One region of the Alteromonas sp. 4NS20-0143 genome, then DNA from elsewhere that is predicted to be linked to it. Evidence: predicted binding sites of a transcription regulator. Region 1 holds the regulator's gene; each other region holds the start of a gene.
What was found. The regulator sigma-54, encoded in region 1, starts transcription at its own class of promoters, with help from an activator protein. The targets are predictions, from matches to a motif close to GTTGGCACGNNNNTNGNNT.
Positions count from the first base shown of each region.

Region 2: the regulator sigma-54 is predicted to act here: its motif matches at 1,243-1,261, upstream of xdp1 (exosortase-dependent surface protein XDP1).
Region 3: the regulator sigma-54 is predicted to act here: its motif matches at 5,267-5,285, upstream of AC27HD_RS01570 (hemerythrin domain-containing protein).
Region 4: the regulator sigma-54 is predicted to act here: its motif matches at 6,315-6,333, upstream of flgB (flagellar basal body rod protein FlgB).

Region 1 is NZ_BAAJLR010000002.1:654,141-662,344, reverse strand. It holds gene AC27HD_RS06620 (CBM9 family sugar-binding protein) at 1-214, opposite strand, end outside; gene mgtE (magnesium transporter) at 254-1,612, opposite strand; gene AC27HD_RS06610 (HPr family phosphocarrier protein) at 1,909-2,181, opposite strand; gene rapZ (RNase adapter RapZ) at 2,216-3,058, opposite strand; gene ptsN (PTS IIA-like nitrogen regulatory protein PtsN) at 3,119-3,565, opposite strand; gene hpf (ribosome hibernation promoting factor) at 3,579-3,866, opposite strand; gene AC27HD_RS06590 (RNA polymerase factor sigma-54) at 3,895-5,394, opposite strand; gene lptB (LPS export ABC transporter ATP-binding protein) at 5,472-6,197, opposite strand; gene lptA (lipopolysaccharide transport periplasmic protein LptA) at 6,200-6,796, opposite strand; gene lptC (LPS export ABC transporter periplasmic protein LptC) at 6,765-7,343, opposite strand; gene kdsC (3-deoxy-manno-octulosonate-8-phosphatase KdsC) at 7,340-7,888, opposite strand; gene AC27HD_RS06565 (KpsF/GutQ family sugar-phosphate isomerase) at 7,907-8,204, opposite strand, start outside.
Region 2 is NZ_BAAJLR010000003.1:1,181-9,384, forward strand. It holds gene pssA (CDP-diacylglycerol--serine O-phosphatidyltransferase) at 1-35, opposite strand, end outside; gene xdp1 (exosortase-dependent surface protein XDP1) at 258-1,148, shown strand; gene xdp1 (exosortase-dependent surface protein XDP1) at 1,315-2,154, shown strand; gene prsT (XrtA/PEP-CTERM system TPR-repeat protein PrsT) at 2,257-5,070, shown strand; gene dld (D-lactate dehydrogenase) at 5,206-6,894, opposite strand; gene clpB (ATP-dependent chaperone ClpB) at 7,085-8,204, opposite strand, start outside.
Region 3 is NZ_BAAJLR010000001.1:375,125-383,328, reverse strand. It holds gene AC27HD_RS01595 (HAD family hydrolase) at 1-517, shown strand, start outside; gene AC27HD_RS01590 (SDR family NAD(P)-dependent oxidoreductase) at 661-1,365, opposite strand; gene AC27HD_RS01585 (DUF2878 domain-containing protein) at 1,417-1,947, opposite strand; gene AC27HD_RS01580 (diacylglycerol kinase family protein) at 2,140-3,768, shown strand; gene gdhA (NADP-specific glutamate dehydrogenase) at 3,777-5,129, shown strand; gene AC27HD_RS01570 (hemerythrin domain-containing protein) at 5,331-5,771, shown strand; gene AC27HD_RS01565 (YqaE/Pmp3 family membrane protein) at 6,076-6,234, opposite strand; gene AC27HD_RS01560 (putative bifunctional diguanylate cyclase/phosphodiesterase) at 6,516-8,204, opposite strand, start outside.
Region 4 is NZ_BAAJLR010000002.1:390,761-398,964, forward strand. It holds gene AC27HD_RS05455 (flagellar basal body P-ring protein FlgI) at 1-708, opposite strand, end outside; gene flgH (flagellar basal body L-ring protein FlgH) at 724-1,416, opposite strand; gene flgG (flagellar basal-body rod protein FlgG) at 1,428-2,216, opposite strand; gene flgF (flagellar basal-body rod protein FlgF) at 2,303-3,046, opposite strand; gene flgE (flagellar hook protein FlgE) at 3,257-4,642, opposite strand; gene AC27HD_RS05480 (flagellar hook assembly protein FlgD) at 4,657-5,343, opposite strand; gene flgC (flagellar basal body rod protein FlgC) at 5,375-5,797, opposite strand; gene flgB (flagellar basal body rod protein FlgB) at 5,800-6,231, opposite strand; gene AC27HD_RS05495 (CheR family methyltransferase) at 6,434-7,264, opposite strand; gene AC27HD_RS05500 (chemotaxis protein CheV) at 7,280-8,204, opposite strand, start outside.

The DNA of each region.
Region 1 (8,204 bases):
TTTCATCCCACAATAATCGATAGCGGCCTTTAAAGTCGTTATCTGATGTGGGAAGCGTTCCATCCATTAAATGGGGCATATCGTGCCATGTGGCTTTATTCCAAGCATCTTCTGATAAACCATCAATGTGGATAGACGTTGACGTGTAATTAACGTTTCCAGCGGCTACTAAGAAGGGAATAAGTAAACCAACGGCTAATATTATGTGCTTCACAAAGATACCCCCTGAATGATTGAAAATTTACTGCTACCGCTATACCAAAAACAATGTGGCGGTGCCTAGGAATGCAAAAATACCCACCACGTCTGTGATGGTGGTTAAAATGACACTTCCCGCTAGTGCAGGGTCTATCTTTAGCCGCTTCATTATCATAGGCAGCGTTGCGCCGGCTAATGCAGCCGCAATCATATTAACAAGCATAGCAAATGCAATGATGACACCTAGCATATAGTCTTGTTTCCACAGTGCGATGACAGAGGCTATTAATACCGCCCAAATGACGCCGTTTAGCACACCAATGGCAATCTCTTTACTGATCAGCCAGCGGGAGTTGTTTGCATTGACGTGGCCTAATGCCATACCGCGTATAACAAGAGTCAGGGTTTGGTTACCTGCCACACCACCCATGCTTGGTACAATGGTGTTTAAAATAGCGAGTACAGCTAAAGCGCTTAATGTGGCTTCAAATAAGTCGCTCACCATAGCTGCCATCAATGCCGTGGCTAGGTTAACCGCTAGCCACACTGAACGTCTCTTGGTACTTTGCATAACAGGGGCAAAGGTATCTTCATCGTCGTCTAGACCCGCCATACTCATCATGGAGTGTTCGGCGTCTTCGCGAATAATATCAACCACGTCATCAATAGTGATTCGCCCGACGAGGCGATTATTTTCATCAACAACAGGTGCCGAGAGCCAGTTATAGCGTTCAAATAGGCTCGCTACTTCATCGTCTGGCATGTTAACCGGAATGGCTTCTGACTCTTCATCCATCACATCAGAGACTGTGTCGCTAGTGTCTGCGGTTAAAAGCCGTGTTACTGGTACAATACCCACGAGGTTATCGGTGCGATTGACCACATAAAAGGTATCGGTGTTTTCTGGCAACTCGCCCTTGAGGCGGATATAACGCAACACCACATCAATAGTAACGTCGGGACGCAAGGTGATAGTGTCGGTATTCATGATGAAGCCGGCAGTTTCTTCACCATAAGATAGTGCTTGTTCGGCGCGCAGTCGGTCTTGTGCGTCCATGGAGTCTAGGATGTCGAGGAGGACAGTTTCTGGCAGGCTGCTTAGGGTCTCTGCCAAGTCATCGGTGTCCATTTCCTCAAGAGCGTCCACCACGTTTGCAGGCAGCATTTTAGTAATTATGCCGTTGCGAACATCGTCGGACAGTTCTTCTAAAATATCGCCGTGAAAGTCGCCGTCAATCAACTCCCATAGCTCGTCACGAGTGCGGCTAGGGCTAGACTCTAAAATGTGGGCTACGTCGGAAGGCGGAAGTTCAAGAAGGAGCTTTCTAACCGACACAAACTGGCCGTTACTCAGCGCATTGTTGAGCGTTCGCAATTGAGTTTGTACATATTTAGAAACGAGAGCTTCTGCCATGAAAAGCAATTCCTAACCAAGAGTGTGCCCAAAGAAAGCGTATTTCACGCCGTAGACAATGACCAAATAGATTGAGCTTATAGAATAGCGTATTTACCCTAGCAGTGTCATGATAAATACATTGTTTTAGAATGAGTTTTTACGTGTCAGCGGTTATGTTGGCTGTCTTGTCGGCAGTTATATCATCAGTGATATAAGCGTTTACATAAGAGCGTACATAAGCGCTTATATAAGACGTTATATAAACGCTTAGCCAGTGGCCAGAGGAGAGCTGGCCTATGGGAGGGCCTACGAGGTTACTCGTCTTCGTTAAAGCGTCCTTCAATGAGTGTTTCAATAGCAGCTAAGGCGTCCTCTGCATCATCGCCTTCAACAATCACGTTAACCTGCTCACCTTGATGGCTTTCAAGCATCATCAATCCAAGCACACTGCTTGCGTCGGCCTGTTTATCGCCTTTTTCAAGAATTATTTTGGCATCAAACTGATTAGCAAGCTGCACCAGTTGGGTTGCCGCTCTTGCATGAAGGCCAAGTTTATTGACGATGGTGAGTGTTTTCTCAATAGTCACTAGTATTTACGCTCTTTTTTATTATTGCGAGTGGTTAATTTAGCTCTCTGTGGCGTATCTGCACATCCGGATGAATTTCACCGAATGTTTTTGACAACGTCTGCGCAATATAGACAGACCGGTGCTGACCACCCGTACAACCAATGGCTACCGTGACATAACTTCTATTATTTCGCTCGAGATGAGGCAGCCATGTAGTAATTAAATTTTGGATTTGCCATACAAACTTAGTTACCACAGGTTGTGAGCCAAGAAATACTTCTACAGGTGCATCTAAACCCGTCAAATGCCGCAAATCAGGCTCCCAGTGAGGGTTCGGTAAGAAACGAGCGTCAAATACATAGTCGGCGTCTTTCGGTATGCCGTGCTTAAAGCCAAAAGATTCAAACACCAATACCAAACGAGAACTCTTTTTACCTAAAATCCGCTCGCGAATAATTTCGGCCAGCTGATGTATAGTGAGCTTATCTGTGTCTAAGTAGAGGTCAGCACGCTCAACAATAGGCCCAAGCAACGTTGATTCTGCCTTTATGGCCTCAGAGAGCGATTTATTTAATTTTGCTAAAGGGTGTAAACGTCTAGTTTCACTAAAGCGCTTTACTAACACGTCGTCACTGGCGTCAATGTAAACAATCGTCATCGACCAAGAGGAGGGAAGGTAGTCTAATATTTCTACCAAATCGTTAGGATTCTTTGGTAAATTGCGTACGTCGATACTCACCGCTACTTGATCGTATTCATCCACAACAGTATGGGTGAGCGTTGGTAGCAAATTGACGGGAATGTTATCGACACAATAGTAGCCCAAATCTTCCAGTGCTCTTAATGCCACCGACTTTCCTGAGCCTGAACGACCACTGATAATGATCAGCTTCACCGATATTTCTCCCTAAACAAAAAAATGACGAAAACGTCAATGTATCTTTTGAAACTGTCTTTACATGCCAAGTGCTGAAACAATATCTTCGTTGGTTTTGGCTCTTCGTATCGCTTTGACAGTGTCTTTGTCGCTGAGCTTACCAGCCACTGTCGCTAACGTTTGTAAATGTCCCTCTGTCTGTTCTTCAGGCACAAGCAGTGCAAAAAATATATCGACAGGTTTTTCATCGAGGGCGTCAAAGTTAATCGCTGGAATGCAGGTTACAATAATGGCCATAACGTGTTCTAAACCCGCTAAACGACCATGAGGGAGCGCTATACCGTTACCTATTCCTGTACTGCCCATCCGCTCTCTAGATAGAAGACTATTCAACACGGTGACTTGGTCAATGCTGGCATTGTCTTGGGCAGCAATATCGGAAATGATTTCTAATATTCGCTTCTTGCTATTGCACTGAACCGCACACTCGGTGCGGTCCAGGCTTACGATGGCTTTAATATCCATGCTTAATTATCTATTAATGCTTTTTCAGTTTTTCCTTATGCTTGATCACCTGCCTGTCGAGTTTATCAACCATGCTGTCAATCGCCGCATACATATCGGTATTTTCTGAGGATGCAAATACTTCGGCACCACTTAAGTGCATCGTAGCTTCTGCTTTTTGGTTTATTTTTTCTACGTTCAGGATGACATGCACATTAGAAATGTGATCAAAGTGACGCTCAAGTTTACTAAACTTCGTATCGACATAATTACGCAAAGAATCGGTGATTTCCACATGATGACCAGTTAGGTTGATTTGCATATTTCGTCTTCCTTTTAATATAACGCCTTTAGATAAGGCTTTTGCGTTGGTTAGACGGGGGTATCGATAAAGACTCCCGGTATTTTGCTATTGTCCGCCGAGCGACTTTTATGCCTTGCTCTGCCAACAATAAAGCAATTTTGCTATCGCTTAATGGTTTGCTTGGCGTTTCTGCTGCTACCAATTTCTTTATTAATGCACGAATGGCCGTTGACGAACACTCGCCGCCAGACTCAGTTGCCACATGGCTAGAAAAGAAATACTTCAATTCGTAAATACCGCGCGGCGTATGCATATACTTCTGAGTCGTTACTCGCGATATTGTGGATTCGTGCATATCCACCATTTCTGCGACATCATTGAGCACCATTGGTTTCATCATTTCTGGTCCGTGCTCAAAAAATCCCATTTGCTGTTGAACGATACAGTTAGCCACTTTCATTAAAGTATCGTTTCTAGACTCTAAACTCTTTATAAACCATTTAGCTTCTTGCATATGAGAACGAATGAACTGAGAGTCACTGCTGTTTTTCGCTTTTCGACTCATTGCTGCGTATTGCTGATTTACACCAAGCTTAGGCAAGCTGTCGGGGTTGAGTTCAACAGTCCAGCGACCGTTCTTCTTCGCCACCGATACATCTGGAATAACGTACTCAGGCTCTTTAGTAACTAAAGCACTACCTGGGCGAGGATTCAAGGTTTGAAGTAAACGCATGGCCTCGCGAAGTTCATCTTCCTTCAAACGGCTTTTACGCATGAGGGTTCTATAATCTTTGCTACTGAGAAGGTCTGAGTAGTCCTCAATCAGTCTTCTTGCTTCATCTAACCAAGGTGTGTCGTCAGCAAACTGGCGCAGTTGCACCAACAGACACTCTTGCGGAGAGCGAGAGCCAGAGCCGATAGGGTCAAACATCTGAATGCGTTTCAGTACACACTCAACTTCATCTAATTCGATTTCTTCTTCAATATTTTCGGTTTCGATATCTTCGAAGTTTACCGCTTCTAATATCTCATCTAGCGTAGCGGTTAAATAACCTGACTCGTCAATCGAGTCGATAATGGCAACGGCGATAGCTCTGTCAACATCAGAAAAAGGGGTTAAACGCATTTGCCAAAGCAGGTGAGTTTGAATGTCGTCAGTGGTTTCGCCTTGGAAAACGTGGTCATCATCGTTATTTGACGGGCCAGGCGCAGGTGCTGAAGAGGCTGAGTAATATTCGTCCCAGGTGCTATCAATTGGCAGTTCATCGGGTAAGTCGTTCTTTTCTAGAGCATCACCCGACTCTAGAGTGTCGCTGGACGCTGACGCGGTAGCTTCGATTTGGCTATCGTCATTGTCCATGTTGTTTTTTTCTGCCTGAGGCTCGTCATTACCTTCTTCTACTTCTAGTAGAGGGTTTGAGTCGAGGGCCTCTTGAATCTCCTGTTGAAGATCGAGTGTAGACAGCTGCAGCAGCTTGATTGCCTGTTGCAGCTGTGGAGTCATCGTTAGTTGTTGACTAAATTTTAACTGTAAAGATGGTTTCATCTATATCTTATTTTAATGCTCTTGAGTGAATATACCTGAGCGCTTATGAAAAATGACAATTAGGTTACACACAATAACTATAGCCTGAATTGTTCGCCTAGGTATACATCCCTTACTTTTTGATTACTTAAAACCTGTTCCGCCGTTCCTTGCGCAATAAGTTCACCATGACTTACGATGTACGCCTTTTCACAGACATCCAATGTTTCCCGCACGTTGTGGTCGGTAATGAGTATACCCAACCCTCTGTCGCGCAAGTGCTGTATTATCTTCTTTATATCATTAACTGATATGGGATCAACACCAGCAAAAGGTTCATCAAGCAAAATAAATTCAGGTTTTGCTGCTAATGCTCGTGCTATCTCTACTCGGCGACGTTCTCCACCGGAAAGACTCATACCCATACTATTACGTATATGGTTGATATTAAATTCATCAAGTAGCGCATCGGCTTCTTCTTCCTGCTGCTGTGAATTTAAATCCTTTCTGGTTTGTAAAATCGCCATAATATTTTCATGCACAGTTAGCTTTCGAAAGATGGACGCTTCCTGTGGTAAATAGCCAATACCGCCTCTTGCACGCTCATGCATAGGCTGATGAGTTAATTCATTATCATCAATAGATATTTGGCCTTTGTCTGAGGGAACCAACCCTACAATCATATAAAAGGTCGTGGTTTTTCCCGCGCCGTTAGGCCCCAATAACCCGACAATTTGCCCGGTAGAGACTGACAGGCTAACATCAACCACTACCTGTCGTGATTTATATGCTTTAGCAAGGTTCTTTGCACTAAGAGTTGCCATTGTTACTGCTCGCCTTTACCGTCGTTGTCGCCGTTACCATTGTTGCCGTCACCGTTGCTACCGTCATTATCCTCGCTGCTCTCGTCTTTCGCTTTGCGAATAGACTCAGGCGTAAATACGGTAGTAACGCGCCCACTAGCATCACCAGCGCCGCCTGTGGCTAGCAGTTGTTCTGTGATCATATCAAAAGTAATGCTGTTGCCTTTAACTTGGCTGGTGTCCTGTTTTAGTTCTGCGTTTCCGGTAAGGGAAATAGTACGCTTAGCCACTTCATAGCGTATCTCGTTCGCCCTTGCAGAAACAGGGTTACCGTCTTCAAGCTCTTGCGAATAGCTGGCTGGGTTTCCACGAGCAACAAAAATCTCTCGGCCGCTTCCTTGGGATGCAATAACTTCAACTTCGTCAGCCTCGATAGTAAGCGAGCCTTGGGTAATAAGTACGTTATCTTTATATAGCGCTGTCTTATTTTTACCATCAATGAACTGAGAGTTAGAGCCAATCTCGATAGGCAGCGTAAAATCATTTTCATTGCCTAATGCCGGGCTAGTGCAAAGCACTAGCAGCGCACTAGTTGCTAGGAGAATACGTAGTTTGTACATGGTCGATAAGCTCATATTTTTGGGTGCGCAGGTTTGCGTTGAATCCGTTACTTTGAATAACATATTGCATGCCGCGTATTTCTACGGGTTGATCTGACGTCATCTGCTTGTTATCCAAATTAATTTGAATGTATTCAGTGGTAATTGACTTCACAAAGTCGTCCTGACTTTGGTTTTCAATTGTCACATTGTTTTCTAATTGTATTAATTCATTGTTATACAAGGTTCCCTCTTGCGCTGTCACGACCCAAGGTGAACCTGCATCATTCGTATAGAGAGTGTAGTTCGGCCGGTCGAAAGAAACAAAGCCAAGCTGGTCGTAATGCTCCATGGAAGAAGCGAACACTTTATGATTCAGTTGCCCTTCATTGTTATAAAGGGTTGTGGTTAAGTTTTTAGCTTTATAAGCAGGCTTTAATGCATCCAGTCCTTCAGACGTTTCTAATACTGGGTCTTCTTCCATCCAGGTAGGAATGTACATCAGCATGGCTAAAATAAATAGCGCTGAAATACTGACGCCAAGTCGGTTGAAACCAAATTGATTCACACGCTGGCCCCGAAAATGTCATTGCTTACGCCTTGCGCCTGCAAAATCGTGTCACTTATCTCTCTCACTGCCCCAAAACCGCCCGGTAGGGTTGTGATCCAATTTGCTTGTTTTACGACGAAGGGGTGTGCGTCGGCAACGGCTATTTTAACGCTCGCATGTTTAAACATGCCGGTATCAGGCATATCATCACCAACAACGGCAACGTGTTCAGGTGATAGTTCAAGGCGGTCCATAAGCTGTTTTAACGCGTCGAACTTGTTCTCTTCGCCTTGAATAATATGCGCTACATGTAACGCCTTCATTCTGTTTTCAACGATGGCTGAGCGTCTACCGGTAATCACCGCAACATCAATGTTATGACTGACAAGTGCTTTAACGCCGTACCCGTCGCGAGTGTGAAAGGCTTTTAATTCCTCACCGTTATTTCCAAGATAAATCCGTCCGTCTGAAAAAACACCGTCAACATCACACACCAACAGTTTAATATTGGCTAGTGCATCAAATAGGTCCGTATTGAGTTCGGTGTACAGCGTGGTTGTCATATCTGGTTTCTTGTTCATTTACAGCACTCCTGCTTTTAATAGCATATGCATATTAAACGCGCCGACTGGATGGTCATTATCGTCAAGCACCATGAGTGCACTTATTTTAAAACTCTCCATAACATTGAGAGCTTCAACGGCGAGTTGGTCGGCTGTGGTTGTTTTGCCGCCTTGGGTCATTACGTCACTCACCGTTGCCTCATGAAGGTCGACCCTAGCATCGAGGATACGGCGAAGGTCGCCGTCGGTGAATACGCCCGTTAGCTTACCGGATTCATTCACAATACCGGTCATGCCTAAGCCTTTTTGCGATATC
Region 2 (8,204 bases), on a different contig from region 1:
AGTAAGTATATCCCTTTACGCTTTTGTTCAGACATAGGTCCTCATAATTTAGCTTACTTATTTGTTAATTATTTCATATATATCACGCCGCGCATAGGAATAGAGAAATCGCAGGCGATTAAATTGCAGATAACAGAGTATGCGAACGCATACCGAACAATCATCTTGATACATCTACCATTACCGAACCATGTTGAAGTTCCTCGCGCAAAGCGCAGAGAGAACTTGTCCCTCTCAATTTATATAGGAAAATTGAAATGCGGTTAAGTTCGATAATAAAGATGTCTATCCTCACGACCGGCCTGCTGGCAATAAATGCTGCAATGGCAGGAAATCACAACAACAAAAACTATTCACATTGCAATATGACGTCAAAAGAGGCTTCAAGTGAATGTAATTCTCCTCTAGGTGAGAATGTTTACAATTTAGTGGATCACGGTATGGTTGAAAGTACTGATGCGTCCTCGTCTAAAATTTCCATTGGCGGAGTTAATATCGCTATTAGTGGATGGTCTGATACCTATGGATATAACGATGACATTGTTGTAGGTGCAGATAGCTATAAAATTTCTAATTACTATGGATATGGTGTAACGAATAGCGACTGGGAATCGTCAAGAAACTCTCCAGATCACGCAATCGACAATATCAATACGAAAAACGGAAATTGGCAAGATTTTGACTTTATTCTGTTTTCATTCGACGAAGCGGTATCACTTACGGGAGCAAGTTATTCTTGGGTGTACAATCAAAATGATTCACAAGTATCAGTTGCTGCTCTCGACAATATAGATACATTATCTTCTGGGTCGAACACTTGGGGCGATATTGTCAGCAACGCTGTTTCGTCATCGTATGACATTATAAAATATGATACTACCGACTCACATTTCAAATACACGTCAGAATTTGGGTTAAGTGCCTCCGCTAAGTATTGGCTAGTCGGTGCTTACAACACAGTGTTTGGAGATATTGGCGGTAACTCTTACGATGATGCGTTTAAGCTCACCGGCGTAGGCTTTTCTGTTAATGACTCCCCTTCCACTACTGAAACCACAGCCGTAAGTGAACCCAGTGCAGCGGGACTGCTCTTAGGATCAGGATTGCTTGTTATGTGGCGTAGAAAACGCAAGGCATCCCGCATTTAGACTTTAGGATGAAGCTGGCAGGTCCGACTTGTCAGTTTTTTTTACGCAATATTTCCTAAAATTAATTAAAGCTAATATATTCAGCAATATACGCCCTGGCACAGAATATGCTTATCAATGCATAGTAGTATAAAAATTTTGCTCCACCATCAGGGTAGTTTCATCAATGAATAAATTGAATTCAGTATTAATAGCAGGGATTCTGCTAAGCTCTCCAACACTTGTGTCAGCCACAGACTCACACATCGAAGAATATCGCTACGACATGATAGGTCAGGGTGTACACAGATCGATTGACGCGAACTCAAGTTCGATTCAAGTTAATGGCTCAGACATATTTGTCTCCTATTCAACCTGGGCAGATACCAATTGGTCTGATGATGATGGTGACGACAGAGTGATTCAGCAAAACGGGCTTGATTACTCAGGGGCGGACTTTGGTTACGCGATGAGGAACAAAGACCACGGTAATGGTTTGGACGACTGGCATACAATTGATAACAATCAAAGCGACATAAAGTTTGACTTTGATATGGTCCTTTTCTCTTTTAGTGAAAATGTGACTCTTACAGACACATCGTTCAAATACTTAACGGGTGCAGGAAACGAAAACCAACTTACTGTCGTCGGTTTCGATAGCGCAGATATCTTTAAAGGCACTAGTTCGAAACAGACAACTTGGACGGACATTGCGAGTTCAGATGCAATCACGTCTGTGTTCCATACTAAAATATCATCAAGTACAAATGGTAAAGGAAATTACTCGGTAACCTACCCTACTACGTTCACTGAAGCCAAATATTGGTTGGTGGGTGCGTATAACACTTTCTTTGACCCGACAACAAGCGAAACTGATATATCTGGTTCTGGGTTTAAATTATCTGCACTTGAATTTTCTGTAGATAACACTCCTACTACCACAACAGACGTTAGCGAACCAGGTGCTCTTGCATTAATGAGCTTAGGTCTTGGTTTAGTGCTTTACAGACGCAAACGTCGCGCTTAATTGTTTTAAAACAGTTAAAAAACACGTATCTTTAAAAGGTGGCTTAGGCCACCTTTTTTTATGCTATTTTTATGCTTGAGTAAGGCAAACCCAAAGGTAACTATGAACTTGTTTAATAATAAAAAGCGCTTTGTTAAACGCGCTCTCTTCTCTGTCATCGCCACCTCTTTTTTAACAGTGAACGGTTTTGCCACAACATCAGAAGATTACGAAAAGGCGTTAACTGCGTTCAATCAAAGTGAATATGACGAAGCCTATATACATCTTAAAAATAGCCTACAAAAAGACCCTGAAAATTTAGCCGCTAAAATTCTGATGGGAGAAATCCTACTTATTAATGGTTACCTTACCGCTGCAGAAATAGAGTTTGTTGAAGCATTAGAGATGGGGGCCGATATCAATTTAGTCGCTGAGCCCCTAGGAAATACCTGGCTGTTTTTGAACAAATACCAAGATATCGTCGATTTTAGCGAACTTGACAAGCTCTCTGGTGACTCTGAACAAGAATGGCTGCTTATTCGCGCCACGGCTTGCATTCGTTTAGAGGATGAAGCTTGTGCGCTTAAAGATTACAACGCATTGTTATCTCGCGTCCCCAACTTTGTGCCTGCGATAAACGGTTTAGCCTCCATTGCTCTACAAAACGAAGATTTAACGAAGGCGTCGACGCTTATCAACAGAGCGATGAATGCAGAGCCAGAGAATGCGATAACGTGGCGATTGAAAGGCCAACTCGCTTATCGTCAGGGCGACAAGGATGCGGCAACTGCACACTTACAGAAAGCATTAACCTTTAATCGAGACGATCCAATTGCTTTGCGTAATCTTGTAGATCTTTATTTAGAAGCTAAAGACTACGACACCGCTAAACTGTTTGTTGACGAGATTATCGAAGATACACCGAATGATCCTCTTGCTATTTTGCTCAATAGCTGGCTGCAAAGCAGAGACAATAAGCAAGCAATAGACAATGAAAAGCTAAAAGAGCTCAATGAGTTTATGGCGCAGTTAGACCCAGACCTTATTACCTCACAGCCAATGCTGCTGTATATCAGTGGGCTGACTAACTTTTTCAATAACAATATGGAAACCGCAGCTAAGGATTTCACCACTTACCTGCAAAAAGAACCTGACGATCTGCAAGCAGTGTTGATGCTAAGTCAGGTTTATATGGCCACGCAGCAGGATAAGCAAGCGCTACTACTTCTTGAACGCCATCAGGAAGCGCTTATGGAAGACCCCGATTCAGCGCTTATGCTTGGCAATCTATTTATTAGCCAAAACAAAGCGTTTAAAGCAGAACGTTTACTGCAAAACTTAGAATATAAATACCCTAACGAAGGCAAGTTACAGCTTTTCAAAATTAAGCTGATGGCCGCAAGGGGCAAACGAGAAGAAGCGCTTTCTATATTAGAAGACAATCTACCCGCGTACCGTGACAACGCGGGCTTCTTATTTACCTACTCACTAATGAACTTACAAGCCGAAAAATTCGAGAAAGCTCTTAGTGGCGCAGAACTCCTTGGTACCCTATTTCCGGATGAAGCGGAAGTGTATAACTTGAAGGCCGGCATTTTAATCCGTCAGGGACTTCTGGAAGAAGCAAAAACCAATATTGAAAAAGCGCTGGAACAAAACCCCACGTTATTCCCAGCGAAATTCAATTTAGCCGCCACGCAGAGTAGATTAGGCAATGTCGAGCAGTCTAATGAGCTTATCGAAGAGCTATTGACGCTATCCCCTCAGCACAATGAAACATTGATGCTAAAGGCATTTAACCTGTCAAAAGAAGGTGAGTTAGATAACGCTAAACAAATTTATCTCGATATTCTTACGCTATCACCATCAAACATGGCGGCAAGAGAACGAGTTTCATCTTTATATCAGCAACAAGGCGACACCAAAAGTGCGCTGTATCATTTAGATCTTCTGCTAAAAGACGACTTTGATAACGCTGACTACCTTCTTCGCAAGGCAGCCTTACAAATACAAACCAACGAGCGAGCTGATGCAGAGAAAACACTAAGTATTGTCCGCAACTTTATCAACGACGATGCCGGTAAGTTAATCACTTACATGGAGCAGGTTCGAGCCATAGGTAATAACGAGGCAGCAGAGGCTGCTATGGCAAGAGCCTATGAAATTGCCAATAGCAATACATTTGTGACCCTACGCTACGCCAGTTTATTGTTAGATTTGCAAAGCAATGATAAAGCAAAACGATTACTTGCCAATATTTCGAAGGAACAGCAACAGAGTCCGGTCTATCATTTCTTAACGGGTAGGCTTAATGCTAACCTGGGCAAAAGCGAGTCCGCAGTTAACGCCTATAAGCGCGCATTAGCAATTGATCCAAGTTTTGCCCAAGCGTTTATCGCTATTTATAACTATGCTCTTAACGAACAGTTTGTCGAAGTTTTTCTAAACACGGCCCGTAAAATGGTCGAAGAAAACACTAACAATCTACTAGCCAAAAATTTACTAGCGCAGTATCTGTTTTTTATTCGTGATTTTGAGGAGTCAACGGCTCTCTATGAAGAACTCGTCAAAGAGCCTAACCTTTTAAACCCAGCTGAAGCTTACAATCGATTAGCGATAATGAGTATAGAAGCGTCGCTGGTGACCGCGAGAAACTATGCGCAAAAAGCCTATGAACTACAACCAAACTCAGCAAGCATTTTAAATACCTACGGCCATATAAAAGCACTGCGGGGTGATTATGAACAAAGCTTACAAATGTTGCGAGACGCTTTTGCTAGAGACGCAAAGGATCCAAACATTCGCTATCACCTTGGGTTTACCCTTGCCAAGTTAGGTCGTATTGATGAAGCGAAAAAGGAGTTGGAATATGCGGTAAATGTAGAGCGCCCATTTTTCATGCGCCCTAAAGCCAAGGCACTGTTAGAGAGCTTATAATAGAACGCTGATTACGCGCTTTTCAGCTCTCGCTTTAGCGCTTTGGCTTGTCTTGGCTTGGCTTGGCTTGGCTTGGCTTGGCTTAACAAATTTCTATTAAGAGCTACCTGATTCAATACAAACATATAACAAACACTACCCGCAACATGCGCAGTTACGGGCGTGTTTTTCCATTTTGCCAATCCCCGGGTTAAACGTATTGGTGGGGTCTAATTCTTGATAAAAGCGTTGTAATGTAGCCTCTGCACCATATAGATGCCCTACATTATGCTCAGCTGGGTACTTTGCTCCGCGATTATCGAGCAGCGCTAGCATGTCAGCCTTAACCTGCTGAGCATCGGCCCCCTTTTTCAGTACATAGTCTTGGTGGAAGACATGGCAAAAAAAGTGACCGTAGTATAAGGCTTTATCGATATGCCGACTTATATGCTCAGGTAAGCTTTCTAGCCAGTTTTCATCGTTGCGCCTAAGTGCAATATCAAGGGCTAATACTTCTCCTACGTTATCTTCGTTAAGAGTTTGATAACGCATGGCTGCGCCTGCAGCAGCAAATCGCAACAAGAAAGCTTTCGACGCTTCCTCTTTATTGCAAATAATAAATGCGCCTTCTCTCTTCTCTGTATCGAAAAGATTACCTAAGTACCGCTTCGCTTCCTCTATTCCTTGATTACTCATTTTAAGAATAAGATGGTGTTCGTACTGGTCTCGAAATTGGGTTAAAGAATTAGGTAAAAACTGAGGAAAAAGACCACCCGCCAGCTGCATTGCTTTGTCGGTTAAAAGGTTAGGAAACACTGTTGAACGACGAAGCAACGCATCAATGCGGCCTTTAGCGGCAAATAATTTGGGAAGTGCTGCTGTACCTAAGTGATGAATACACAGGCAGGTGTCTTTTCCATACTTTTCTGCAATGTTGAACATGTCCCTATGCAAATACTCCCCCACTTCGGGAAGTTGCGAGAACTGAGCTAACATGTCCCGTCTGATTTGCGTTAACACCGACGGATCATTAGTGCCAATATAGAAGGTTTGCTCTTCTTGAGGTACTTCAAAAGTATCAACAACAACAGCGAAAATGGCTATTTTGCCAGCGCAGCCGCTGGCCTCGAATAAACGAGATGGGTCTGCGTTAAAGCGGCTAGGCGTATCGGCGTGAGTATTTCGTACTATCTCTTCATAATCACTGGCCGATGCTTTTTTATCAGTCCGTATTTTATCTTTCGCAAAATTGCCCGATGAAAGGTTTGCAATTATGTCTTCTGGCGTGTCACCCAATTCAATGCCCAGATGATTGACCAGCCCCAGTTTGCCATTGTTATCTACATGGGCGTAAAGCGATAGCTCAGTATACGCAGGACCGCGCTTAACCAGTGCACCGCCTGAATTATTGGCTATTCCCCCAACTATTGAGGCTCCTAAACATGAAGAGCCAATGACAGAGTGTGGCGCCCGCCCCAATGGTGCTAATTTCTTTTCAAGCTTGTGTAGAGTCGCACCAGGAAAGCTGATGGCTTGCTGACCATTATTAATGAGAACGATATCGTTCATCGCTAATGTGTTGATGACGACTACAGGTCTATCGTAATCACTGCCACTTGGCGTAGACCCTTCGGTAAGCCCCGTGTTTGCCGCTTGCATGATAATAATGCACTTTTCGGCTACGCAAATTGTAAGGGCTTCCCAATATTCCATAAGCGTTTTAGGGAAAAGAACAGCGATAGCATCACCGCCGCCTGAACGCCAGCCCGTCCTGTAGTGCTCGGTAACTTTACTGTTTACAGACACGCTGTCATCACCTAACGCACCTTGAAACTGTTCAATAATACTGTTTATTTTCACTGCCGCTCTTTTTTCACTTTCATTGTTTATGAATTCCTATACTACCGCCTCAGCACAAAGATGCCCATTAAATACAGACACAAAAAAGCGGGTGTTTAACCAACACCCGCTCGTTGTTTACCGCGCTAGCTTAGCTGTTTTTTTTAAAGCATTAACTCAATAAAAATTCGGCTACCTATTCATTCACAATAAACAATTTCTCATCGTTGGCATCTATCTTAACCGTAGACTCTGGCTCTAACTCTCCTGAAAGCAATTGCTGCGCTAACGGGTTTTCTATTTGAATTTGAATCGCCCGTTTAAGCGGCCTTGCCCCAAAGATAGGGTCGAAACCTGCTTCGGCTAGCTTGTCCATTGCGCGGCCAGTAAGGGTGAGCTTATACCCTTTCTCTGCAAGCCTCGCTCTTAATGATGCAAGCTGTATTTTTGCAATCGCCTTTATCTGCTCTTTGCCCAAGGGATGAAATACAACAATGTCATCAACACGGTTTATAAACTCAGGGCGGAAGTGCTGGCCCACCACATTCATCACCATCGACTTCATTTCATCGTACTGGCTTTCATCGTGCTTATCTTGAATGACGTCTGAACCAAGATTAGACGTCATGATCACTACGGTATTTTTAAAATCTACCGTGCGACCTTGGCCATCTGTTAGTCGACCATCATCAAGCACTTGAAGCAGAATATTAAATACATCAGGATGAGCTTTCTCCACCTCATCTAAAAGTATGACTGAATAAGGCTTACGGCGAACGGCTTCGGTTAAATAACCTCCTTCTTCATAGCCAACATAACCAGGAGGTGCACCGACTAAGCGTGAAACCGAGTGCTTTTCCATAAATTCAGACATATCTATTCTGATCATGGCGTCTTCGGTATCGAACATAAAACCGGCCAGCGTTTTACATAATTCAGTTTTACCTACGCCCGTAGGCCCTAGAAACAAAAAGGAACCAATTGGTCTATCGGGGTCTGCTAATCCTGCTCGAGAGCGACGAATCGCATTAGATACGGAGTGCACTGCTTCTTCTTGGCCTACCACTCGTTTGTGCAGTACATCTTCCATGCGCAATAACTTATCTCGCTCACCTTCTAACATTTTAGATACTGGGATGCCGGTCCATCGAGACAATACATCTGCAATTTCGTTGTCTGTTACCTTGTTCTTAACAAGCTTGGTTTCACGGGTTTCATTTTCAGCGGCGTGCTCTAATTTAGCTTCAAGCTCTGGAATTCGCCCATATTGAAGCTCAGACATACGATTGAGATCGGATGCTCGACGAGCTATCTCT
Region 3 (8,204 bases), on a different contig from region 1:
TACGGTGGATGTAAACACGCAACATCACGACCACATCATATTTCATCACGCACCGCAGCATGAGATTGAGAAAAACCTCATCAATAAATATTTTTCAAAAACAAAAGCAGCCCTACTACCGGTTGACCATATGCCGGCTCAAGCACATATTACCAATATCAGTATGATAGGTGATGGGGATGTTATTCGGGGAATGTGGAACGAGCTTAATGCCAACGACGGCCTAATTGCCTATTCAGGCCCTGCAATTGAAGGCGATGAATATCGATGGATGGATGTGCATCACAAACTCGCCAGCAAGGGTAGCGCCGTTGAAATATTAAAGCAGCAATTAGGGGCGACAAATGTAATCTGCTTTGGAGACAGCGATAATGATATGAGTATGTTTTCCATAGCGGATGAGGCCTACGCGCCAAGTAATGCCAAAGCACCCATTAAAGAGGCTGCGTCATCAATCATAGGCCATCATCACGAAGATGGTGTTGCACGATTTTTAAGAGAGCGATTTTCGTTGTAATCGCTACTTGCGCCACAATACCGTTAAGGCAAAGCTTTACTTAAGAAAGGCTTTGCCAAATTATAGCGTTAGCTGATTGCTGCGATTCACAGAAGGCAGCCCTAACCACCGGCCGCCTTCCTGATTACATTGACGACTTACACTTACCAAGCAATTTCTTTTCGATCTTTAAAGAACTTCCCGTTGGGCACATCGTCTTCCAACATGGCTAGCCATATTGCAGTATCGGCACCTTCCTCAGGGGTTTTAGGTGCATCTGAACCACCCATCCTCGTGTGCACCCAACCTGGAGTCATACTATTTACAGCAACATCAATCTCTTTATCTTCTTTTGCATTGTCGACTACCGCAGCCATCTTCACGGTTAGTGCGTTGACGGCTGCTTTTGATATTGCATAAGAAAATGGACCTGCTAAGGATTCATGAAAACTACCATAGCTAGAACTGACGTTGATAATCCGGCCAAAGCCTCGCTCTATCATTTTCGGGAGGGTCCGCTGAATTAATGTTAAGGGTGCAAAAACATTGACTTGCATAGACGATGCGAATGACTCGGAGGTCACGTCTGTCCATTGGGTATCGTCTAACACGCCAGCGTTATTAATTAAGATATCAATAGGTCCATATACCGCTTCTGCTCTCGTAAATGCGTCTACTATGGCAGACTCATTGTCCAAAGGCATTTCGATAACGTGGAGGTCTCCACCAACAATATCTTTTTTCGCTTCTAGTCCGGCATCTTCGTCTCGACAGCCCATTAACACTTTGTAGCCTTCAGCAACCATGCCTTTGACAATCTCTAAGCCAACGCCCCTATTGCCTCCGGTAACCAAAACATTTTTTGTCATAATCAATACACTCCTTGAGTTGATGGATGTAAAGCCGCGCTTTACCGACGACTATTTCTGGGTGTCTGACGATACAAACACGGTTGATAGATAAAAGCAAAATGGAAACGCAATGCTCCATACTATCCCTATAATTACAAAGGTTATAGGTATAGAGAAGCCCAGTTCAACAGCGTCAAAATTAGCCCCTGCAATGTAACTAAGCGGGGCAAAAATAGCGCCACCCAATGCAGCTAAAAGCGGCCTTCCCTCAAACACAGTGAGGCTATGGTACACCGTGCCCGCAAAGCCAGCCCATAATAAACTGAGCCAAATAGGAATTGGTAGCAAAGGAATATTGGCTTGGGTCTCGGTAAATATAAAAACACCTGATTTGGTGAGTGCTGTATCAATGAGGGTGCCGATGATAAACATGGAAGCCATCAGCTTTAGGTCGTTTTTGCGTTCCCTTGAAAACCAAAGCCACAAAACAAGTAAACCGACGACTGCAAGGACCGCTTGGTTCTGAAATAAAATCACTAGCCACCAAATGGTTTGAAACCATACAAAATTGGCAACTTTAACAACAACATCGTTTTTCATTGAACTCACTCATTAAATTCGTAACGTCACTTACACCATATAAGCTCAGTTACGACGCCGACACGAACAAAGTTCATTATCCACATGAGATGCAACTATGAATAAGAGCCCTAAATTACGTGGAAAAGTAAACGAAATTTAACCTTGTGCTGTATAGATAAGTACTTGCAATAACAAAGGATATGTTTCGTCGTGAAGATGGTTAAATATTATATCGCCGGTGCACTGATAGCATTTGCTCTTCTACTTATTAGTCAATCTGTTGTCTTACAAATTTTACTGGGATGGACTTCGTTTTCTTTAGCAGCGGTGAGCAGTGCTTATATTTTTAACTATCCCTCTCTTTTTAGAAAGCGCGATGATGGTTCCATCCCTTTTTATATACGTTGGATTTTCGTTCCTTTCCTATTCGGCTCGTGGCTTTACAACGAATACGCACGAAGAACTGATAAGGTGCCGCCTCTTCAGAAGGTGAAAGACAATCTTTTCTTAGCGTGTCGAATGTCTGGTCAGCATGTTGACCTATTAAATGAAAATGATATTGCTGCCATACTTGATGTTACCGCCGAATTTGATGGTCTTGATTACACCGCGCTGCGCGAAGATTACCAATACCTCAATATTCCTGTACTTGATCACACAAGTCCCACCTCAGAGCAACTTATTCATGCTATCAACTGGATTGATCAACAGATAGCAGCTGGGCGAAATGTGGTTGTGCATTGTGCCTTAGGCAGAGGCCGTTCTGTACTTGTGGTTGCCGCTTATTTGTTAGCAAAAGATTCATCGTTATCTGTTGACCAGGCCATGCAAAGTATTAATCAAATACGGGAAACTGCAAGGCTTAACAAGAAACAGCTAGCTGCATTAGAAAAAGTCAAAGAAGGTGGGCTACTTTCTCTACAACAAAATCTATTTCTCATCGCTAACCCTGTAGCTGGGGGCGGCAAATGGTCGCAGAACAAAAGTCAGATATTGGCGCGGCTAAACGAAAAATTTAATGTGACGGTAGCTGAAACTACCCCAGATGAAGATGGAAAAGTGCTTGCCCAAAAGGCAAAAGATGAAGGCGCCGATATTGTTGTGGCGTGCGGTGGAGATGGTACTTTAGCAGAGGTTGCCTCAATACTCGTTAATACCCCCCTTACTATGGGCTTTATCCCGTTAGGCACAGCGAACGCACTTAGCCAGGTGCTTCACGGCTATATGAGCAAGGTAATGCCAATTGATATCGCCTGCGACATTATTATCGAAGGTAAAACACTGTCTATCGATACGGCGAGCTGTAATGACAACATCATGCTACTCGTTGCTGCCGTTGGTTTTGAGGAACAAATGATTTCATCCGCAGATAGAGATGAAAAAAATGAAGGCGGTCAATTTGCCTATCTCAAAGGCCTTTGGAGCGCTATCAGTAACAATCAAAATATAAAATTTCGCATTCAAACCGACGATGATGACGAAGAGACGTTAACGACACCCAGTTTTGTGGTGGCCAATGCTGCCCCTATGTCAACGGCGCTAGCTCAAGGTGATGAGCCACCAGACATTACTGATGGAAAACTTGACCTGACGTGGTTGATACCCCAAACCACACCTGATAAGCAATTGTTGTCATTGGCCGAATTAATACTGAGCCCCAGCGAAAGCAAGCGTCATTCAGAGAATATTCGTCATGCGCAAGCTAAAACAGTCACACTGACTTTCGATAGCACAGTGTCATATGCAGTAGATGGTGAAATCTATCAGGCAGACACCCTGTCGATAACCACCTCCCCTAGAAGCCTCACTGTGCTTACCAATATAGAAAACAAGGAATAAATATCCACATGTCAGACGTCAGTAACTTTGATGAAATTTACGGTTTTTTAAATACAAAATTTGAAAACGAAAAAGAATATCTTCAGGCTGTTCATGAAGTACTAGAAGATATCATTCCAATTTACAATGCCAATAGCGCTTACAAACAAGCAGACGTCGTTCGCCGCCTGTGTTTACCTGAGCGTGTTATCTATTTCACTGTTTCTTGGGTAAGTTCGCAAGGGAACGTAGAAGTTAATCAAGGCTGGCGCGTACAGCATAATGGCGCAATGGGCCCGTACAAGGGAGGATTGAGATTTCATCCAACCGTGAACCTTTCAGTGCTTAAATTTTTAGCTTTCGAGCAATGCTTCAAAAACGCATTAACGGGCCTGCCAATGGGCGGTGGTAAGGGAGGCTCAGATTTTAACCCTAAAGGTAGAAGCGACCGTGACATTATGCTTTTTTGCCAGGCATTTATGCGAGAGCTTCAACGTCATATTGGTGCCAATACCGATATACCTGCGGGCGACATTAACGTTGGAGCAAGGGAAATTGGCTACATGTACGGTGAGTATCGCCGATTAAACAACAAGTTTGAAGGCGTACTCACGGGAAAAGGCCTTGAATTTGGTGGAAGCTATGTAAGAACTGAAGCAACAGGGTTTGGCCTTATCTACTTTACTGAGTCGGTGTGCGAGGCTAACAACACCGAGCTCAAAAACAAGCGCGTGGTTGTTTCTGGTGCTGGTAATGTTGCCCTGCACGCTGCGCAAAAAGCCATTCAAAAAGGCGCTTGTGTTGTCACACTGTCAAACAGTCGCGGGCTGCTTTTTTGCGACGAAGGCTTCAGCGAAGCTGACATCACGTGGGCTATCAAACAACACACCACATCAGACAATATCTTAGTCGATCTTGAAAAAAGAGGCGCTGGAGTGTGGTTTGAAAAGAAAACTCCTTGGCATATTAAATGTGATATCGCTCTACCTTGCGCAACACAAAATGAGCTTCACGAAGCTGACGCAAAAGAGCTATTGAAAAATGGATGTACTATGGTGCTAGAAGGGGCAAATATGCCTTGCAGTATAGAAGCACAAGAAGCGTTCATTGGCAAAAATATTGCTTATGTACCTGGTAAAGCATCCAACGCAGGTGGCGTCGCCCTTTCTGGATTAGAAATGTCGCAAAATGCGATGTTTAGCCAACGTAGTGCCCACGTTCTTGATGAAGAGCTACAGTCCATTATGCAAAGTATTCATGAGCGCTGCCTTGAGGAAGCCAAATTGCTAGCTAATCGAGACGGGTACATTAACTATATGAAAGGCGCAAACATCGCCGCGTTTAGAAGATTAGCGGATGCCATTGTTGCACAAGGCGTGTAAACCAACAGCGTAAAATTCCTTATGAAAGATTAGGCGTACAAAGTGTAAAAACTGCTCATCTTTGTACGCCCACATCAAGCGCCCGATTTAATTTAAAAAAAATTACATAACATTCAATGAGATACAAAACCCAGCATTATGGAATGGTTATCGCATTACACTATATAAGTAATTGAATATTTAATTAATGAGGAACTAACTGTGAAAATCTTTGAAGCATTACGTCAAGACCATGAAAAGCAACGCCTACTGCTTAAAATCCTTGCAGAGACAAGCGGTAACACCCCTGCCCGTCAAGAATATTTCGAAGAACTTAAACAACAGCTTGAGAGCCATGCTATTGCTGAGGAACGTCATTTTTATACTCATCTTCTTGAGAAAGACGCGACGATAGATTTAACACGGCATGGAATTGCAGAGCATCATGAAATTGATGAGCTTATAGCAAAGTTAGACGATACCGATATGAGTTCACCTGCATGGCTGCATCACTTAAAAGTGCTTCAAGAAAAAGTTGAGCACCATTTAGCTGACGAAGAGCAAGAGTTCTTTCATGTAGCTGGAAGAGTGCTTAATGAACACCAAAAGACCGAACTAGCGGCAGGTTATAAGAAAGAAATGAACCAAGAGTTAGCGTCGTAATTCGACAGTATTTAATACAAGTGCCAAGCACTGAAAAAACCCTCTATGTATGACGTTAAAGCCATACATAGAGGGTTTTTGCATACTGGCTATAATTCATCATCTGCAGCAATGCTAGGTGCTAGTAAGTATCTATACCTAAGTGCGGCCCCCTAAGCTCACACTTCTAAGTGCACATGCCTTCGTACATATAACAAGTGATGTTAATGTAGAAACGTTGGTAAGAAACACGTAATAAAAAAGCCAGTGACAGAAATCATATTTCTGTCACTGGCTTTTTTATGTTCGGCCTTTTATATCTTCACTATTTTTTCGCGATGATATAAACCGCATGGATCACACCTGGGAAATAACCAAGAATAGTAAGCAGTATGTTTATCCAGAAGTGGGCGCCGATGCCTACTTGCAAAAACACACCTAATGGAGGAAGTAAAATTGATAGTAGTACACGTATGATGTCCATAATAAAGTCCTTGTTTGTTCTTAATTTCGTTCTTTGGTATGTGCTTAGCTAAATATGCAGCTAATTAGTGAGCAATGAAACCACATAATGCTCAAATTGCTTTCACTCATCAGTTTAAAAACACTAAACCGTAAAAGCATACTAAACGCTTAGCACCTAGCACCTAGTACCTAGTAGTTACCACTTAAATAAAGCACAATGCGTTCCAGCATTACCAAGAAGTAATAATAATTGTGATTAACGCCTTTTATTCGATATAGAAGCGCGCATTCCTATTCAATTTACTTTTTGAATGGCGAATTAAGCAGCCATACTTCTAAGTCTTCTCGCTTCAAAGGCCTGCTTATAAAGTACCCCTGGGCCTCGTCGCACCCCCATTCTTTTAAAATGCGTAAAGACTCTTCATTTTCCACCCCTTCAGCAACCACCCTTAAGTCGAATATGCTGGCTAAGCTTAAAATAGTGTGAACGATTTGCTGATCGTTTTCTTGTGTTGCGAGCGCCAAAATGAAACTTTTATCTATTTTGATTGATTCAACCGGTAAATTTTTCAAATAAGCCAATGAAGAGTAACCTGTACCAAAATCATCGATAGCGAAACGAAACCCTAATGCTTTTAGCGATGATAGATTTTCTACTGCAAGGGTTGCATCAGAGACTAAATCACTTTCTGTTATTTCAAGCTGAAGTGACGCAGGTGACAGCCCTTTCTCTGTCAAAAAAGCAACCAATTCATTGAGCAAAGCTTTGTTCTGTATGTCTTGTGTTGACAGATTCATCGCGATGGTAAAGTCGTAATATTGTTCTCTGAAATAGGCCAGATCTGAAATAGTTTGGCGCATTACCCACTTAGTCACTTGCTCGATGAGACCTGCCTGCTCAGCGATGGCAATAAATTCATCCGGTGCAACATGGCCTAATTTACTGTTATTCCAGCGTATTAGTGCTTCCATGCTGCATACCTTCATCGAACGTAGGTCTATCTTAGGTTGATATACCATAGATAGCTCATCTTGCTGAGTTGCAAGAGCACGCTTTAACTCTGTAGTAATGGATAGACGTCTATTATAGTTAGCCTCTAACTCTGCACTATAGTGAACTGACCAAGCACCTGTTCGGATGGCTTTGTCAGACACGATATTGAGCTTCCTGAAAAGCTCTTCCGTAGTCTGTGCATCTTCAGGACACGATAATACCGCCATAGCCACTTTGACAGGAATAGTTATCAGGTTACTTTCAACGGGCTGTTCAAGAATATGTTTTAACGTTTCAAGTTGATTATCATTTAGGGGCTCATCGGTGACGTAAATAACCTCACCGCCGGCTAAGCGCGCAGATGTGCCCGGCCAGCGCAACAAACGCCTTGCTAACGTTTTCAATGTATTGTCACCGTTAGAGTAGCCGTACAAGTCGTTAATAGTTCGAAAGCCAATAACGGTGATAGCAATAACTTGTACCCACTTAGGCTCTCGCATTTGCTCTACAAAATAACGTTCTAGATAATTGCGATTGAATAATCCTGTTAAATCATCGTGCTGTGCCTGATACCGAATACTGTCCTCGCGCTGAGATATACTTTTCTGCATGCCATCAACCGCATTTTCCAATGCAACAACTTCGTGGAAATTCCCTGTCTTCTCAAACGTATTTTTATAGCGCCCAGACGCTATGTTATTAATAGCCCCTATTACGGAGTTCATCGGTATTGTGACCCTTCGTATCCATATCAGAGCAAATAAAGTGATGGTAAAAAGGCCTAAAATATAGAGAGAAAACAATGTCAACTGTATTGAGCGAAAGCTTTCAACCTGTGCCGCAACATCCACAAAGAATGTTATCTTTACAGGCGCAATCGATAAGGAATCTAGTGAGACAGCGTGCTCTATGTACTCAACCGTGTCTAAAAAAGTAATATCGTGCCATCTGATTTGAGAGGCTATTGACTGGCGCGCACCTTTTGTATGTTCAGG
Region 4 (8,204 bases), 260 kb from region 1:
ACGCTGTCCTGCATCTCGGGGAGCCGATACTCGAACAGAGGCAGCATCAATGGGTGTTGCAATGACATAGCCATTTTCTGGTTGCGCACCTAAGCGTTCATTGATGGTATCTGCTAGCGATTTCGCTGTAGTAAAATCAGGATAGTGAAGGTTAAGCGTTAACGAATCACCGTTTGCAAAACCACTTGGCACTTCTCTTTCCACCATGGCGCCGTTTGGAATACGTCCTACCGTAGGTGTGTTAACCACTATTCGCGAGCCATCGCCACCTTCAGCACCAAAACCACTGACCACTAAACTTCCTTGGGCCACGGCATATACTTCGCCATTTACACCACGAAGAAAGGTTTGTAGCAGAGAGCCGCCTTGAAGGCTTTTCGCTTCGCCCACCGACGAAACGGTGACATCAATTGTTTGACCGGGCTTGCTAAATGCAGGAAGCTCCGCATGCACTGCAACGGCCGCAACGTTTCGAACGTTAGGTCGCACGTCGGCACCTAAGCGGATACCAAAATTGGCGAGCATGGTTCTAAAGCTTTGTTCAGTAAACGGGTTCTGCTCGCCTGTTCCGGGTAGACCAACCACTAGCCCATAACCTATCAATTGGTTAGAACGCACACCTTGAATAGATGCTACGTCTTTAATCCTTTGAGCATTGGCTGCGCCTGAAAGGCTGAGTGAAAGCAATAAACATATTAAAACACGCATAGTAAACCCCGTCATTTATAGCGGCCACCAAGTAGAAGAGAAAAACTTACCTAGCCATCCCTTTTCTTGTGCATTAGCAAATGATCCAGTACCACTATATTGAATGCGCGCGTTTGCAATACGCGTAGATTCAACCTGATTGTCTGGGTCGATATCGAGCGGTCTAACTATTCCAGTTAACCGAATATATTCATCGCCGTGGTTTAAGGTCATCCACTTCTCACCTCGCACCACAAGATTGCTGTTTGGCAACACATCCACAACGGTGACAGAGATACTTCCCTGAAGGCTGTTTGTTTGGTTAGCTGCAGCATCACCGCTAAAATCGTTTGAGCCATCAATGCCAAGCTGTATGGATTCACGACCTATATTTACCGCGTTACCACCTAACCCAATAATAGGGTCAAGCTCGGCAGAGGTTTCTCTTGATGTAGTCGTGTTTGCAGACTTAGTTGCCGCCGTATTTTCGCTTAGCGTAACGGTGATGATGTCACCCACTTGACGCGCAGTGACATCAGAATAAAGGCTTCTTGCTAAATGACCGCGAAATAGTGAACCGTCTTCAATGATCGTTTCTCTGGGGTAATCAGGAATAATTGGCGCATAAAAAGGATCGTTTGCCTGTACCGGTGTATCAGGCGTGCTCTGACAACCTGTGACTGCTGATAAAGCAACTAGCGCAGTAAAGAAATAACCGAAACGATGCATAGTAAACACTCCTACAGCTGCTGAATAACTTGACCCAGCATTTGGTCAACTGATGAGATAACTTTGGAGTTCATTTCGTAAAGTCGCTGACTTTCAATCAAATTAACGAGCTCTTCCGTTACGTTAACGTTCGATGTTTCCAGCGCGCCCTGCGCTAACATTCCTAGGCCCTGAAGACCTGGAACACCTCGGTTAGGGAACCCGCTAGACACCGTTTCTGAATACAAATTCTGACCAATTGGCTGCAAGCCTGTTGGGTTAACGAAGTCGGCAATATTAATTTGACCAAGCTGCTGAGGCTGAGCCTGCCCTCTGATACTCACGCTTACTTGCCCATCTTGAGAGATGGTTATTTGCTGTGCATCAGGTGGTATGGTTATCTGAGGCTGAAGTAAATAACCCGCGCCAGAGGTCACAATTTGACCTTGATCATTTAAACTAAACTGACCATTTCTGCTGTAGGCAGTAGTGCCGTCAGGCTGTAAAATCTCGAAGTAGCCGCGCCCTTGGATAGACAAATCAAGCGCGTTATCAGTGGTTAGCAGATTGCCTTGTGTATGGGCTTTTTGTGTAGACACAACCTTTGAACCAGAGCCAAGCATAAGACCTGACGGCAGCTCAGTATCAGCAGACGATCTGCCGCCTGGTTGGTTGATGTTTTGATAGAGTAAATCTTCAAATACGGCGCGGTCTTTCTTAAAACCTACCGTTGAGGCATTCGCTAAGTTGTTAGAAACCACAGCCACGTCAGTTTGAGCGGCATCTAATCCGGTTTTACTAATCCACAATGCTGGATGCATGTTAACCTCCAAACAACACGACGATACGTATTGCTGTTAAAGAAAAATATTAAAGAAAAATATTGAACAAAAATTGAAAACTGCTATTACAAAATTCTTAACATCATATTACCGCGGGTATCGAGCTCTTCCGCTTGCTTCATGACTTTTACCTGTAGCTCGTAGTGACGCTGAAGGCTTATCATATCTACCATTTCTTCAACGGCGTTTACGTTAGAGCCCTCAAGCATGCCCGACATCACTTTTACGTTAGCTGATGGGTCTGCCACCGAGCGGTCTTTCATATGAAATAAACCATCAGTGCCACGCTCCATATCCGAGTAGTTAGGGCTTACTAGCTTTAACCTGCCAACCGTCTCGATGACATTAGCCGGTGCGCCAACCTGTCTCATCGACAGTGTTCCGTCCGCAGCAATGGTCAGATTATCAAGAGGCACTGGCAAAAATAGCGGACCGTTATCCCCTAACACTGCGCGACCGTTAACATCTGTCAAAATTCCGTCGGTGCTTAATTTAAAGTTTCCGTTGCGTGAATAGGCCTCTTGACCGTCGTCGCCCTGAACAGCAAACCAACCGTCTCCTTGAATTGCCACATCTAAATCACGGTCAGTTTTAATCATAGGGCCAGATTCATAGTTATTAGACGGGCTTTCAGTCATTGAAAAAACACGGGTAGGCAAACCTTTGCCGTAGGCCGGCATTGCTCGTGCTTGCTCTAGCTGAGCTCTAAATCCTGTCGTTTGGGCGTTGGCCAAGTTATTCGAGCGAATACCTGTCGCCATAAGGTCTTGAGACGCACCGCTTGCTGCAATATAGAGAAGTTTATCCATGACTGACTTTTGACTCTGTTCAAACCATATACAAAGATTGCAAAGGTAGTGCCAGAATGGTGGGAGTTAGAGCGATGATTTTGACTAGGGCGAGGATGTATAACTAACGTTCTGATTTTAAGTAATAAAAAGCCGCAGATTCTATCTGCGGCTTTAATTTTGCTAGCTTTATTTTTCCACTTTAAGCTACTTCGCGTTAAATCATTTCGCCTATCGGATATTCAAGATAGTCTGGTTAAGTGAGTTATTCACTTCCAGAGCTCGAGAGTTGGCCTGGAAATTACGCTGAGCGATGATCATGTCGATAAGCTCAGTGGTCAAGTTTACGTTGGCTTGTTCTAGTGATGATGAGTTTATTTCACCGTAGGTTCCGGTTGTTGCCTCACCCGCAAGAGCCTCGCCTGAAAGAATACTTTCTTTCCACTGAGTACCACTTTCCTGCGTTAGGCCTTGCTCATTAGAAAATCTAACTAGCGCAACGCGGACAATGGGCTCAGACGTACCGTTTGAGAAAGTTGCTCTTACCAATCCATCCGGCCCGATATCAATACCGGTCAAACGGCCTACTGGCAAGCCATCTTGCTCTAATGACGTTACCTCGAATGCGGAAGCAAACTGAGTGGGTTCATTTGGCGTTGCATTGTTAACATCTAGATTAAAATCGATGCTAATTTGTTGGGTTGGATCTGAACCGTTTGCAAGAATCCCAGCGCCCAACGCTTCGGTTTGCATCTTAAAGTCTAACGTGGGGAGACCATCTGGCGTCTCCATTCCGTTAAAATCACCACCTTGTGAAAACAGCAGTTTGGAGGCAGATACTGCATTACCTGTATTTCCGCCAACGGAATTCACCGCAGTTGCTGGGTCGGTATCTGCACCCGTAGAATCGGTCATGTCCACCAGCGTATCATCAACCGCTGTTGCCACATACCACTCATTATCTGCAGTAGGTGCATTGTCCTTTATAAAGTAATACGTCATTACATGACTATCACCTAACGAGTCATACACTGTTACAGACGTTGCTGCGTTGTAGGTAAGGGGATCTTCTGGGTCAAAGTCCTGTGGATCTAGACCCACATCGCCCGCAGGTAAGTTCATTCGAATATCAACTTCAGACGTCTGCTGAGGTGAACCCGATGAATCAGGAATACGAACAGGTTCAGTGGTACTCAAGGCAACTGAAGCGCTTGTTCCGTCGTTATTAACTGGGAATCCAAGAAGGTTATCGCCCGCGCTGTTAACAACAAAATTATCGTCGTCCAGCTTAAATTGACCTGCACGAGTGAATGAAAAATCTCGCGAAGTTATTTCTGGGACCGTAGCAAAGAAGCCGTTACCCGTTATCGCAAGATCCAGTGATGTATTGGTGAACTGAAGACTACCTTGTGAAAATTGCTGAGCAACTTCCTGGGTAAGCACACCATCACCCACTTTGGTTTTACCACCTGCAAGTAATGATGCTGCGTACACGTCACCAAACTCTGCCCGTGATTCTTTAAAGCCAACAGTGTTGACGTTTGCAATGTTATTGGCGGTTACATCCAAATCTTTTTGCGCGGCTGATACACCGCTCAGTGCAATATTAAAAGACATTATTAATTCTCCTACTAACTGCCGATTTGAATGACGTCGTCAAGATTAATACTGACATCACCATCCAAATTCAAAATGACACCTTGACCGCTTCCAGCCAAGCTTACGCTACCTACATGACGATTGACCGCTGTGTTCAGCTGTACACCCTCGCCGTTTAATTCGCCCGTGGCGCTTATTACATATTCACCGGCTCGCATGAGGTTGCCCTGCTGATCTTTCCCATCCCAATCAAACTGGATGTTTCCTGCAGTTTGCGTTCCAGCATCTATCGTTTTGACAACTTCACCAAACTGGTTTTCGATGCTTATCGTCATATTCTGAACAGTGCCTTCATTTACAACGACGCCAGAAATTCCTTCACCGTCGCTGCCTTTGAAACCAACGTTGCCTTGAACAAGCACGTTCTGACCAATCAAGCTGGAAGCCTGAAGCGCCTGATTAGACGTCATTGACGACGCAAACGTTTCAAACTTTTCGTTTAGCTGAGAGATACCATCAGCCATAGTAAACGATGTCATTTGGGCGACCATTTGGTCGTTGTCTACTGGCTTTGTTGGATCCTGATTAGCAAGCTGCTCTGTCAGCATCGAGAAGAAATCTTCTTGTGAAAGCTGCTGCTCCGTACCGTCAGCTATTTTCACCGTTTCCTCTTGCCAGTAGAGGTCGGTATTTAAGCCGGTGTTATTAATTGTGTTCACTGGTTTGTCCTCACATTAACCCAACCGCGCATTATTGCCCTTGCCCTAATTGCAATACTCGGCGGAAAATACGCTTCGTGGTGTCAGCCACTTGAACGTTTGTTTCGTAAGCTTTAGATGCCGACATCATGTTCGCCATTTCTTCGACGATATTCACGTTTGGCTTGTAAATATAGCCTTCAGCATCAGCCATAGGGTTGTTGGGCGAATACTCAACTTGTAAAGGCGCGTCGCTTTCTACGATACCTTTAACCTGAACTCCCACACCTTTTGACTGGCTGTTCATTGCATCTTGCAATGCTGATGCAAACACGGGGTGGCGTGCACGATAGGTCTCTTCGTAGCTGCTGCTCACTGAATTTGCATTTGCGATATTACTAGCCGTGGTGTTAAGGCGAACATTTTCCGCCTCCATACCCGTGCTTGATATCTGCATAACGTTAAATAAACCCATTGCTACTGCCCTCCAGAGCCTAGTGCTTTTTTCATGCCTTTAATCTTTCCGTTTAAGAACTGCAAACTCGCTTGGTAGCGAAGTCCGTTATCTAGGAAGCGATTCCTTTCAGACTGAACTTCAACAGTATTGCCATCACCCGTATCAGGTTGAGTAGGGATACGGTATTGCATGTCAAAATTTGCCGCGACTGACGAAGGATTGCCGCTTAGGTGGCGTTCATTGGTACGAACTAATCCACCAGTGCTTTTGTGTTGACCCTGAACACCTTCGTTCAGGGCTGACTGCATGGCTTTGTTAAAGTCGATGTCTTTTGCTTTGTAGCCAGGAGTGTTAGCGTTCGCTAGATTGCCAGAGATGACTTCCATCCGCTCAGTGCGGATCTTAAGCGCTGATTCGTGGAACCCTACTAACTTATCTAGATTGATCGCCATTGACTATGACCCCTAACTTTTCACCACCTTCTGATGCGTGTTGTCCCATCAGAAAGATATTAATTACCTTCTAGTGAAATAGTTAGCAAGGCGAGTGCCAGTTTGGATTTTGACGTTTGTTATTTTGCGGAATAAGAGGAGCAGGTAATAAAAAAGCCTTTAAAATTCAGCTTTCAACTACCCTACCTTTTTTGATACTACTTTATCGTTTTTGGTAATAGAGGCCAGGTTGGCATTTAACCATAGAGTAAGTGTCGCTGGCTGAACTGATGGATTCAGAAGCGCCAAGGAAAAGAACGCCTTTTGGCTGCAGCTGGCCGGCAATTTGTTGCAGTATCCGCTGTTTCACGTCTGCAGAGAAATAAATGAGTACGTTACGGCAAAACACGATATCAAACCGGCCGAGGGCGGCATAGCTCGACAATAAGTTAAAACTTTTAAACGTCACCATGCGACGCACTTCTGGCTTTATCTGCATTCGCCCCATTTCGTGCTGCTGGAAAAACGTTTGTCTGCGCTGTGGAGAAAGTCCTCGCGCTAGAGACAGTTCATCGTAAACACCGAGCTCGCACTTAGACAGCATTTCAGATGACAAATCTGTCGCCACAATATCAACACCTCCTCTCAAGATGCCAGGACGCTGTCGCTGAAACTCTAAAATTGCCATTGCTATTGAGTAGGGTTCTTGACCTGAGGAACAAGCCGCACTCCAAATTTTGATATTCCTGTTGGTTTTGGCCAAATCAGGAAGCAAATCTTTCACGAGAAGATCAAAGGGGTAGTTATCGCGAAACCACAAGGTTTCATTTGTCGTCATGGCATCGATCACGCTTTGCAATAATCCGCGATCGTGACCGCGCACAACCACGTTGATCAATTCATCCGCAGAGCTATAGCTGTATTTATACAGCAAAGACGCCAGTCGACTTCGTACTAAATACTGCTTGTTTTCGCCAAGCACTATTCCACACTGCTTTTCTAAAAACTGCCTAAACTTTAGGTAGCCCTCTGGCGAAACCTCTTTATTAATCAATCCCTTGGTGCTCCGTTATTCGCATTCAGTCATTAGCCATTTTTGCACTGCGGTCGCTAGTTCGTCAGGGTGGAATTTTGCGATAAAGTCATCGGCGCCCACTTTCTGAACCATAGCCTGATTGAATACGCCGCTTAACGAGGTGTGAAGGACAACATGAAGCTTTTGCAGTTCAGGCGTATTCTTGATTTCTGCAGTTAACGTATAGCCATCCATTTCAGGCATTTCAATATCAGAAACTAAAACACCAACGCGTTTAGTAATATCGCCATACTCTTCGGCAATTTCTTTTAAACGCTTAAGCGCCTCAAGACCATTTTTGGCGAGCTCAATCTCAAGACCTAATGAAGTCAGCGCCTTTTTAACCTGATTTCTTGCGACTGTGGAGTCATCCGCAATAAAGATAATTTTGTTTTCTTGCCCTTCGGTAGTTAGCCCTTCAGCGACTTCTGAGCTGACTTCCGCATTCAGTGGAGAAATTTCGTTAAGTATTTTTTCAACATCGAGGATTTCAATGAGTTCGTTCTCAACTTCAGTTACTGCGGTGAGGTAACTTGCGCGCCCAGTCCCCTGAGGTGGCGGCATTATCGCGTCCCAGTTGGTATTAATGATGCGTTCTACCGCGCCCACTAAGAAACCTTGCACTGAGCGGTTGTATTCTGCAATTACGATAAAGGCGTTAGACAAGTCTTCTATTTTTCTGCCTTTCGTCGCCATGCTTAAATCGATAACGGAAATAGTCTGTCCACGTATATGGGCAATTCCCCGTACCAGAGGATTTAGCTTGGGCATGGAAGTTAACGGAGGGCACTGAAGCACTTCGCGAACTTTAAACACGTTTATGCCAAAGCGCTGACGTCCGTTTAGCCTAAACAATAATAATTCTAAACGATTCTGCCCCACAAGCTGCGTGCGCTGGTTAACTGAATCTAAAATCCCC